DNA from 2 places in the Arthrobacter sp. 05N429 genome. Region 2 is predicted to be linked to the other one. Evidence: riboswitches for the same ligand, from Rfam matches in the RefSeq annotation. Region 2 holds a riboswitch; the other holds the start of a gene.

Region 1 (4,713 bases), on a different contig from region 2:
TTCGGCGTGGCTTCCGGCATCGCGGCGCTGGCCCCGAGCTACTTCTGGTTCGGCGTGGCGCTGGTTCCCGTCGGGCTCTTCGCCATCACGATGATGACCAGCGCCAACGGCTATGTCCAGACGACCACGGATCCCGTGATGCGGGGCCGGGTGATGGCCCTTTACATGGCGATCTTCATGGGCGGCACACCGATCGGGGCGCCGTTCGTGGGCTGGGTCGCGAACGTGGCCGGTCCCCGGTGGTCCCTGAGCGTCGCGGCGGCGTCCGGACTGATCGCGGCCCTGATCGGGCTGGCGTGGATCATCCGCGCCAAGCAACTGCGGATCAGGTATGACCGCAGGGCCCGCGGGCTGCGCCATTTCCGGGTCGTGGCCTCCGGCCCCGGACCAACCGGCGAAGACGGGATCGGCTCCGGCGGAACCGGCCTCTGAGACGGACGGCGCCGCCCGGGGATAGAAACCCGGACGACGCCGCCGACGGCGATGGAAGCTGGCGCTGCCAGCCCCGCCTGATTCGGGAGGGCTACTTCTTCAGTTCGCCCACGACGAAGTCGATGCATTCCAGCAGCGCCGATACATCGTCCGGCTCGATCGCCACGAACGTTGCGATGCGGAGCTGGTTGCGGCCCAGCTTGCGGTAGGGCTCGGTGTCCACGATGCCGTTGGCGCGGAGCAGCTTGGCGATTGCGGCGGCGTCGATGGAGTCGTCGAAGTCGATGGTCGCAATGACGTTTGAGCGGTCCTCGGCCTGCGCCACGAACGGGGTGGCGTACTCCGAGGCCTCGGCCCAACGGTAAATGCGGCCGGCGGAATCCGCGGTGCGGGCGGAGGCGAAGTCCAGACCGCCGTTCGCGTTGAGCCACTGCACCTGGGCGTCGAGGGTGACGAGCGTGGCCAGCGCAGGGGTGTTGTAGGTCTGGTTCAGCCGTGAGTTGTCGATGGCCGTCTGGAGGTCCAGGAAGTCCGGGATCCAGCGGCCGCCGGCCTTGATCCGCGCCGCGCGCTCCAGCGCTGCCGGGGAGAACAGGCCAAGCCACAGGCCGCCGTCGGAGGCGAAGTTCTTCTGCGGGGCGAAGTAGTAGACGTCCGCTTCAGCGACGTCGACGTCCAGCCCGCCGGCCGCCGAAGTGGCGTCGACCAGCACGAGGGAGCCGGCATCGGCGCCCGCAACACGCCGGACCGGAGCGGCCACGCCGGTGGACGTCTCGTTCTGCGGCCAGGCGTAAACATCGACGCCGGTCTCAGCCTGGGCCGCCGGGCGGGTCCCCGGCTCGGACTTGATGATGGAGGAATCCGCGAGGAAGGGCGCCTTGTTGGTGGCGGAAGCGAACTTCGAGCCGAACTCGCCGAAGGACAGGTGCTGGGCCTTGTTTTCCACGAGTCCGAAGCTGGCGATGTCCCAGAACGCGGTCGACCCGCCGACGCCCAGGATGACCTCGTAGCCCTCGGGGGCGCGGAAGAACTGGCTGAGCCCGCTCCGGACCGATCCTACGAGGTTCTTGACCGGTGCCTGGCGGTGGGAGGTTCCCAGCAGCCCGGAAGCCGCAGCGAGGGCTTCCATCTGTTCCGGGCGGACCTTGGACGGTCCGGCGCCGAACCGGCCGTCCTTGGGAAGGAGGTTGGCGGGAATCGTGATGCTGGTGTCGCTCACAGTGGCTCCAATTTTCGGCTGGTACAAAGCGTGGCTTGGGAGGCGGCCCGGCAGGGTGGCTGCAACGAAGCCTTGCGTTTCATTCTGCCTGACTGCCCGGTGGGGGTGGCAAAAGAGCCCGTCATAGTCCGGTCACTGAGATTATCCGGAGTAATTCAAAATAGGCTAAGCTGACCTGCGAACGTACGGCGGACCCCGCCAGGGCGCAAGCAGCTCGCGGTACGGTGGGAACACGCAAGGACGGCGCTCGAGGAGCTGAGCTGAATGACGGATCTGATCGATACCACCGAGATGTATCTGCGGACCATTCTGGAACTTGAAGAAGAAAACATCGTTGCCCTCCGCGCCCGCATCGCCGAACGGCTGCGTCACTCGGGTCCCACTGTTTCCCAGACCGTCGGCCGCATGGAGCGCGACGGGCTGGTGGTTGTTTCCGGTGACCGGCACCTTGAACTGACGGAAACCGGCCGGAAACGTGCCATCGGGGTCATGCGCAAGCACCGTCTTGCCGAGCGCCTGCTGGCGGACGTCATCGGGCTCGACTGGGCCTATGTCCATGAGGAAGCCTGCCGCTGGGAACACGTCATGAGCGAGCGGGTGGAGCGGCGCATATTCGAACTGCTGGACCACCCCACCGTGTCTCCCTACGGCAACCCGATTCCGGGCCTTGCGGAACTCGGCGGCCCGCCATCCCAGCCCTACGGGGATGGCGTGGTGAACCTGCTCGAAGCCATGGCCGGCTACGGTCCGGCTTCCCGGGTCCGGGTCAACCGGCTGGCCGAGCCCATCCAGGTCGAACCGGAACTGCTCGTCCAGCTCGACGAAGGCGGCATCCGGCCCGGCGCCCTGGTGGCGCTGGAACGGGTGGGGGAGTACATCTCCGTCCGGGTACCGGATATCGAAGGCGCCCTGGAACTCCCGCCCGAGGTTGCGGCCCACGTCTTTGTTACCGTCGGTTAACAGGACCTAACCGACTGCTCATCGGACGACCCATGAGTTGTGCACAGGTTCGATAACGGATTTATCTCTGCAAGGCTTAATCGCCTATAGTTGATCACTAGTACCGATACCAAAGCGTTACCTGATCCGAAGCCGAGCTCTGCCAGCGGATCAGTAGCAGAGTCACCTTCTGGCAGGGGCGGGGGAACCACTTCCGGCTGTTAATCAGCCTTGGGGTGAAGTCCGTCAGCGGCAAGCACACACCACCGAGGGACTCTTTGGATGCCTCTGTGTCTGGACGCCTGCCACGGCGGACCGGGTCTTTGATCTCTCTGACCCGAATCCGACAGCTAACTTCGCAGGCTCTCCAGAGAGGAACCGTTCTTGACCACCCAGACCGCCAGGGGCCGCCGTCGTGCGACCGGTCCCGCTCCGGAGCCGCGTCCGGCCGTCGCCGTCCTGGCAGACCGCCCACGTGACGCGCACCGTGACGAACGCAGGGGCCGCCGCAGCCCGTTCCGCCAGGTAACAGACTTTGCCGCCGCCAGCGGCGTGGGGCAAAAGGCCGGCATTGCACTCGCCGCTACGGGCCTGGTCCTCACTGTTACCGTCCCCGCCACGGGCCCCGTTATGGCCACCAACACGGGGGCCACGGGATCCATCTCGGCCGCAGTCCAGCCTGATGTGACGGCTGACGAGGCCAAAATCGACTTCAACCGGACCGCCGTCACCACCCAGGGTGACCCGGACGGAAAGCTCAAGCAGTTGCTGAGCGCCCAGTCGGTCGGTTCGATTACCCGCGCGGCCTCCGCCGGGAGCCTAGGGGCGCCGCTGGCCCAGTTGAAAACAGCGTCGCCCTTTGGATATCGCGTCAGCCCCATTACTGGCGGCTCCGGCGAGTTCCACCGTGGCCAGGACTATTCGGCACAGTGCGGCACGGCGGTCCTGGCTGCTGCCAGTGGCACCGTGACGTTCACCGGCTGGCACCCTTACGGCGGCGGCAACCGCGTGGTGATCGACCATGGCAACGGCCTGGAGACCACCTACAACCACTTGTCCTCAGACACCGTCAAGGTTGGCCAGCAGGTCTCCCGCGGCGAAGTCGTGGCCATGAGCGGCACCACCGGCGCCTCCACGGGCTGCCACCTTCACTTCGAGGTCATGGTCAACGGCGAAGTTGTCGACCCGACCGGCTGGCTGTAACAAAGCTGATCGGACGCTCTCGCATTCTTGTGACACGCCGTGATCCGAATGTGACATTGAGTCCCAACTGTTGTAAGTTTGACCTACGCCAACTTTTCCGAAGTTGGCGCTCTTGAGTGGATTGCCTAGCTCTGCCACCGCTCAAGGTCCGTTCGCATTACATCGTCTGGCAGGGGCGGGGGAACCAATTTTGGCCTTCGAAAGAAGGCCTTGGGGTTAAGTCGCAAAGCTTCCCAGGAAGCAGCGCGGCCGGGTGACTCCCATCCGAATCCGACAGCTCACCTCGCAGGCATTGGGAGAGGCTACTTTCGTGTCTTCACGCCACAATGCTGCGCGTCACCGCGCTTGCGCGGCTCTTACGAGCCCGCTGAAATCCGACTCCTCGGTTGCCCTTGCCGGCGCCCGGAACGGATCTCACACCGCCGCCTCAATCTCTGCTGAGTCCGGCCCGCAGGCCATGCACCTGCATGCAGTTCCCGCTTTTGGCGCGTCTTCGCAGTACACCCTTCGCTAAGTAACCCATTTCGGGGCGATCCGGCGTACCCCCAAGATGCCGGAGCGTCCTCAGCACGCGCCTGAAAAGCGCGGCCACAGGATCACGAAAGAGAGAACTTAATGACTACTCGTGCAATCGCACGGCACCGCGCCGAGGTCACCAAGACCAACTCGCTGGCTGTTATTGCCAAGGCTGTCGGAGACAACGCCGGTGGCATGGGCCGCCAGGCCGCAGTCATCGCTGCTGCTTCCGGCCTCGTCCTGACCAGCGGTATCGCAGCCAACGCTGCTGAGGCCAACGTCCAGCGCGAGTCCACCTCCGCTTCGACGCTCGAAGTCCAGTCCGCCGCCCCCGCGACGATCTCGGCTGCTTCCAGCATCTCGATCGCTTACGACAAGACCGAAGTCGCCACCATTGCGGCCCC
Region 2 (4,713 bases):
GTCATGGCTCAATGATAGTTTCGAACACTAAGCAAGCTGTGCAGCACGGAGGAGGCAGGAGACGGACGTGACCACCAGGACTGAGAGCTGGCTGATGCGGCGCTGGGGCAAGTGGGTTGTGCCCTACGCCGCCCTGTGGGTCACGATGCTCGCGGGCGGCGTGCTGGTGGTTCTCCTGGCTGTGCTCAGCGCCGAAGTCTACGACAACGTGGTGGACGACGCCGGCCTGGCGAATCTGGACAAGCCAACCCTGGCGTTTATGGAACAGCTCCGCAGCCCTGGACTGGACTCCTTCGTCACAGGGTTCACCAACATCGGCGGCGGAATCGGCATGCCGATCCTGGCCAGCATCCTCACGGCGTGGCTCATCTGGGCCTCCCGGACCTGGCGGCCGCTGATCCTGATCGGGGCCGCCGCAGCTGTGTCCACCACGGCCACCACGCTCGGCAAGAAACTGATCGGCCGGAACCGCCCCGACCACGCGGACGCCGTGCCTCCCTACGAGGACTCGCCGTCGTTCCCCAGCGGGCACACGCTCAATACCACTGTGGTGATCGCGCTCGTGGTGTACCTCGCATGCCTGCAGGTGAAGCGCACACTTGCGCGCGTCGCCCTGATCGCGGCTGGTGTGATCTTCGTGGCCGCAATGGGGATGAGCCGGGTCTTCCTGGGCCATCACTGGATGACCGATGTGATCTTCGGATGGCTGCTGGGGCTGGCGTGGGTGGCGATCGTGATCATGGCCCACAGGCTCTTCCATGTACTGCGGCACCGGGAACAAGCAGGTCCCGCGCCCACGTTCGACCACCCCGCGCACCTCAAAGACGGCGACGGGGTGACCGGCAGCGGCACCGGCAAAGACGGCCGGTCCGGCGGTAAGGACGACGTCGGCGCCCGCGGTCCCACGGGCGGGCCACCAGCCGCCGGGTGATAGTTTTGACCCATGCGCACTTTCGTTGTGGACCACCCGCTGGTCGCCCATAAGCTCACCGTTCTGCGGGACAAGAACACCCCGTCCCCGGTCTTCCGCCAGCTCACCGAGGAACTGGTCACGCTCCTGGCGTACGAGGCCACCCGCGAAGTCCGCACCGAACCGGTCACCATTGAGACCCCTGTCAGCACCACGATCGGCACCGCTTTCACCAAGCCCACCCCGCTGGTGGTCCCCATCCTGCGGGCGGGACTCGGCATGCTCGAGGGCATGACCAAGCTTGTCCCCACCGCCGAGGTCGGTTTCCTGGGCATGGCCCGGGATGAAGAGACCCTGGACATCATCACGTATGCCGAGCGTCTCCCCGAGGACCTCACCGACCGCCAGATCTTTGTCCTGGACCCCATGCTCGCCACCGGCGGCACACTGCGCGAGGCCATCAAGTTCCTCTTCAAGCGCGGCGCCTCCGACGTCACCTGCATCTGCCTGCTGGCCGCCCCGGAAGGCCTCGCGAAGCTGGAAGAAGAGCTCTCCGACGCCAACGTGACGATCGTGCTCGCCTCCATCGACGAGAAGCTCAACGAGAAGTCCTACATCGTCCCGGGCCTGGGCGACGCCGGCGACCGCCTCTACGGCGTGGCCGGCTAACCAGCCGCCGGGTTTAGACCCGCCGTCTCGGCGGGTTCACGCGCTTGGGATTGCCCTACCGCAAATCGCTGTCCGGGACTAGCCTGTGCCCCATGGACTGGAAACTTGAGCTTGTCTTTGTCCCCGTGTCCGACGTGGACCGTGCCAAGGATTTTTACGTCAATAAGGTCGGTTTCAACGCCGACTACGACGAGCGGCCCATGGACGGCATCCGTTTTGTCCAGCTGACCCCGCCGGGTTCCGGCTGCTCGATCGCCATAGGCGAGGGGCTCAACGACGCTCCGCCCGGCACCGCCCCCAGCCTGCAGCTGGTGGTCAGCGACATTCAGGCCGCCCACCGGCAGCTCAAGGACAACGGCGTGGATGTCAGCGACGTCGATGTCCAGGACTGGGGGCACTTCGTCTACTTCGCCGATCCCGACGGCAATAAATGGGCGGTGCAGTACCTGCCCAACCGTCCCAACGGCTAGACGCGCCCTAAGCCGAACCGTCCGGCCACGGCTCGGCGGTTCCCGCGGGCTGTCGCCGGCAGAGCTAAGGCCCCGGATCCAGTGGGATCCGGGGCCTCAGCTGAGTCCGACATTCTGGTGTTTAGTACCAGTTGTGGGCGTAGTGGAAGTTCAGGGCGCCACACGGTGAGCCGTAGCGGTCCTTGACGTACTTCAGGCCCCAGTTGATCTGGGTCCGGTAGTTGGTCCGGTAATCAGCGCCCGCGCTGGCCATCTTCTCGGCCGGCAGGGACTGGACCACGCCGTAGGCGCCGCTGCTCTTGTTGGTGGCCGTCGTCTTCCAGTCAGACTCCTTGGTCCAGAGCTTCGTGAGGCACTGCATCTGGTCTGCCGCCCAGCCGTGGGATCCCAGCTGGCTGGCTGCGTAGGCCTGCGCGCCGGCCGGGTCGTCGATGGCAACGGGGGCGGGCGCCGGTGCCGGCTCGGGCGCGGGTGCCGGTGCGGGAGCCGGGGCAGCTGCCGGGGCCGGTGCTTCGGCAGGCTCGATCTCGGTGGACTGTGCCGCGACGTCGCCGGTGGGGATGGTGGCCTGGTTGTCGACCCGGACGCGCTCAAAATCGAGGTGGGTCAGGGGATCCGCCGTGGTGGCTGCTTCCGTGGACGTGCCCGCGGTGGCATTGCGGGCAGCCGTCTCGGAGGCATGCCCGGCGGCGCCGACCCCCACGAGGACCGCGCAGGCGGCGGCAACAACGGCCGCGCGGCGGCCGGTGGTGCCGAAGTTCTGGGCAAACCGGGACAGGGCTGAAGCGGGCTTGGCCGGTTCAGCGCGGTGGCGCGACACCTCGGAGCGGGTCTTCTTCGTAACGCCATCAGGGCGCGTTTTTGGCTTGAATTCAGTCATGATCGCCTCTCAACGCCTGCGGAGTTAGCTGTCGGGTTCGGATGAGGTCATCCGGCCGCACGGAATCTCACGTGTCGGCTTCACCCCAAGGGTGCAAGATCTGCAAATGCCCGGGAACTCTGGGTCCCCCGCCTCTGCCTGGTGCAGCGGAATCCGGGAGGCGGCAGAGTTTGGCGTGCATCCGGATGTGCGGCGTCAGTGATGGCCACACCCTAAAAACCGTACAGGACCAGGCAGCTTAAGTCACATTTAGGTAACGGAGATCACGACGACGGTGTGGCGGCTTGCGCCGCCGGATGCGCCGCCTGGGCCGGGTTTGGCGCGGGCAGCCGCACCACAAACTGGGTCCGGCCGGGCACCGACGTCACACTGACCGTCCCCCCATGAGCCTCAACAATCGACTGCACGATCGAGAGTCCCAGCCCGCTGGTTCCCTCGGCGGAAGTCGGGGGAGGCGGCCCCGTGGAAGCACTCGCGGCGGACGGAGACCGGGGTGGGCGCAGCGGCAGGTGCGGCAAGGGCCGCCGGACGGCTGCGGGCGTCGTCACCGGCACCGGGTTCTTCCGGGAAGCATCCGCCCGGGTGAAGCGCGCAAAGACGCGGCCCACAAACTCGGGGGCGATCCCGGGCCCGTTGTCGGTCACCGTCACCACGGCACTCCCGTCCGGGGTGCGCCCTACGCCGGTCACTACAGTCGTTCCGGGCCCCGTGTGCTTGCGGGCGTTGGAGAGCAGATTGGCCAGCACCTGGTGGAGTTGGGTGGCGTCTCCGCGAACCACCACAGGCTCTTCGGGGAGCTCCAACTGCCAGACGCGGTCCGGGGCCATCACCTTCTCGTCGCTCACCGTCTCCACGGCCAGCTGGGTGAGGTCCACGTCGCTGAGCTTGAGCGGCTGGCCCTCATCCAGCCGGGCGAGCAGGAGCAGGTCCTCCACCAGGGTGGTCATCCGCTCGGACTGGCTCTGCACACGGGCCAGGGACTTCTGCCCGTCGGGGGTGAAGTGCTCGGTCATCCGCATTAGCTCGGTGTAGCCGCGGATGGCGGTCAGGGGCGTGCGCAATTCATGCGAGGCATCCGCCACGAACTGGCGCACCTTCATCTCGCTCTCCTGCCGGGCTTCGAGGGCATTGGAGACGTTGTCCAGCATCAGGTTCAGGGCATGGCCAACGCTGCCCACCTCGGTTCCCGGATGGGCTGCCGACGCCGGAACCCGTACGGCAAGTCCCACTTCTCCGGCGTCGAGCGGGAGGCGGGAGACCTGCGTCGCCACCTCGGAGAGCTGATCCAGCGGCTTCATGGTCCGGCGGATCAGCGCCGTCCCGGCCAGGCCGATCACTACGAGGCCGCCGGCGGATACGACCACCGTTGTCCAGACCAGGGAGGCCAGCGTGTTCTGCTTCTCCGCAAGCGGGAGTCCGGTCACCATCACGTCACCGTTCTGGGCCTTCGCAGCCACCAGCCGGTAGGAGCCGGCGGACAGGATCCGGTTGACCGGCTGGTCGCGGGGGGAGAGCTTCAGGAGGATCTCGTCGTCTTCGGCGGTGAGTGACTTGCGGGTGGCGTCCTCCGCGAGAAAACCGGCGCTGCGGACCGAATCGTCCACGATCCTGGCGTTCAGGGTGCCGACTCCCTGGCCGCGTGCCTCAAGGGGATCGGAGCGGCCGCCGGCGCGGCCAAAATCGCGGACACGGTCCGAGGCCTGTTGCAGCTGCGTGTCCAGTTGCCGGGTCAGGAAGAGGTCCATCGAGGCATAACTGACAATTCCTACGGCTCCGCAGATCGC

Evidence for each region. A riboswitch is a leader RNA that binds a small molecule or an ion and turns the genes downstream of it on or off. The one in region 2 is predicted to bind cyclic di-AMP.
Region 1: it holds a riboswitch for cyclic di-AMP, as region 2 does, so the genes downstream of both, AC1DF4_RS14670 (M23 family metallopeptidase) here and AC1DF4_RS14215 (aggregation-promoting factor C-terminal-like domain-containing protein) in region 2, are expected to answer to the same signal.

What each region holds. Positions count from the first base shown of each region.
Region 1 is NZ_JBFTMQ010000009.1:20,749-25,461, forward strand. Features, by position in the region: gene AC1DF4_RS14655 (MFS transporter) at 1-432, shown strand, start outside; gene serC (phosphoserine transaminase) at 524-1,651, opposite strand; gene AC1DF4_RS14665 (iron-dependent transcriptional repressor DtxR) at 1,916-2,611, shown strand; cyclic di-AMP (ydaO/yuaA leader) riboswitch at 2,757-2,970, shown strand; gene AC1DF4_RS14670 (M23 family metallopeptidase) at 2,975-3,793, shown strand; cyclic di-AMP (ydaO/yuaA leader) riboswitch at 3,930-4,099, shown strand; gene AC1DF4_RS14675 (NlpC/P60 family protein) at 4,409-4,713, shown strand, end outside.
Region 2 is NZ_JBFTMQ010000008.1:43,186-47,898, forward strand. Features, by position in the region: gene AC1DF4_RS14195 (nucleoside deaminase) at 1-5, opposite strand, end outside; gene AC1DF4_RS14200 (phosphatase PAP2 family protein) at 68-931, shown strand; gene upp (uracil phosphoribosyltransferase) at 944-1,579, shown strand; gene AC1DF4_RS14210 (glyoxalase superfamily protein) at 1,672-2,049, shown strand; gene AC1DF4_RS14215 (aggregation-promoting factor C-terminal-like domain-containing protein) at 2,171-2,929, opposite strand; cyclic di-AMP (ydaO/yuaA leader) riboswitch at 2,928-3,088, opposite strand; gene AC1DF4_RS14220 (sensor histidine kinase) at 3,193-4,713, opposite strand, start outside.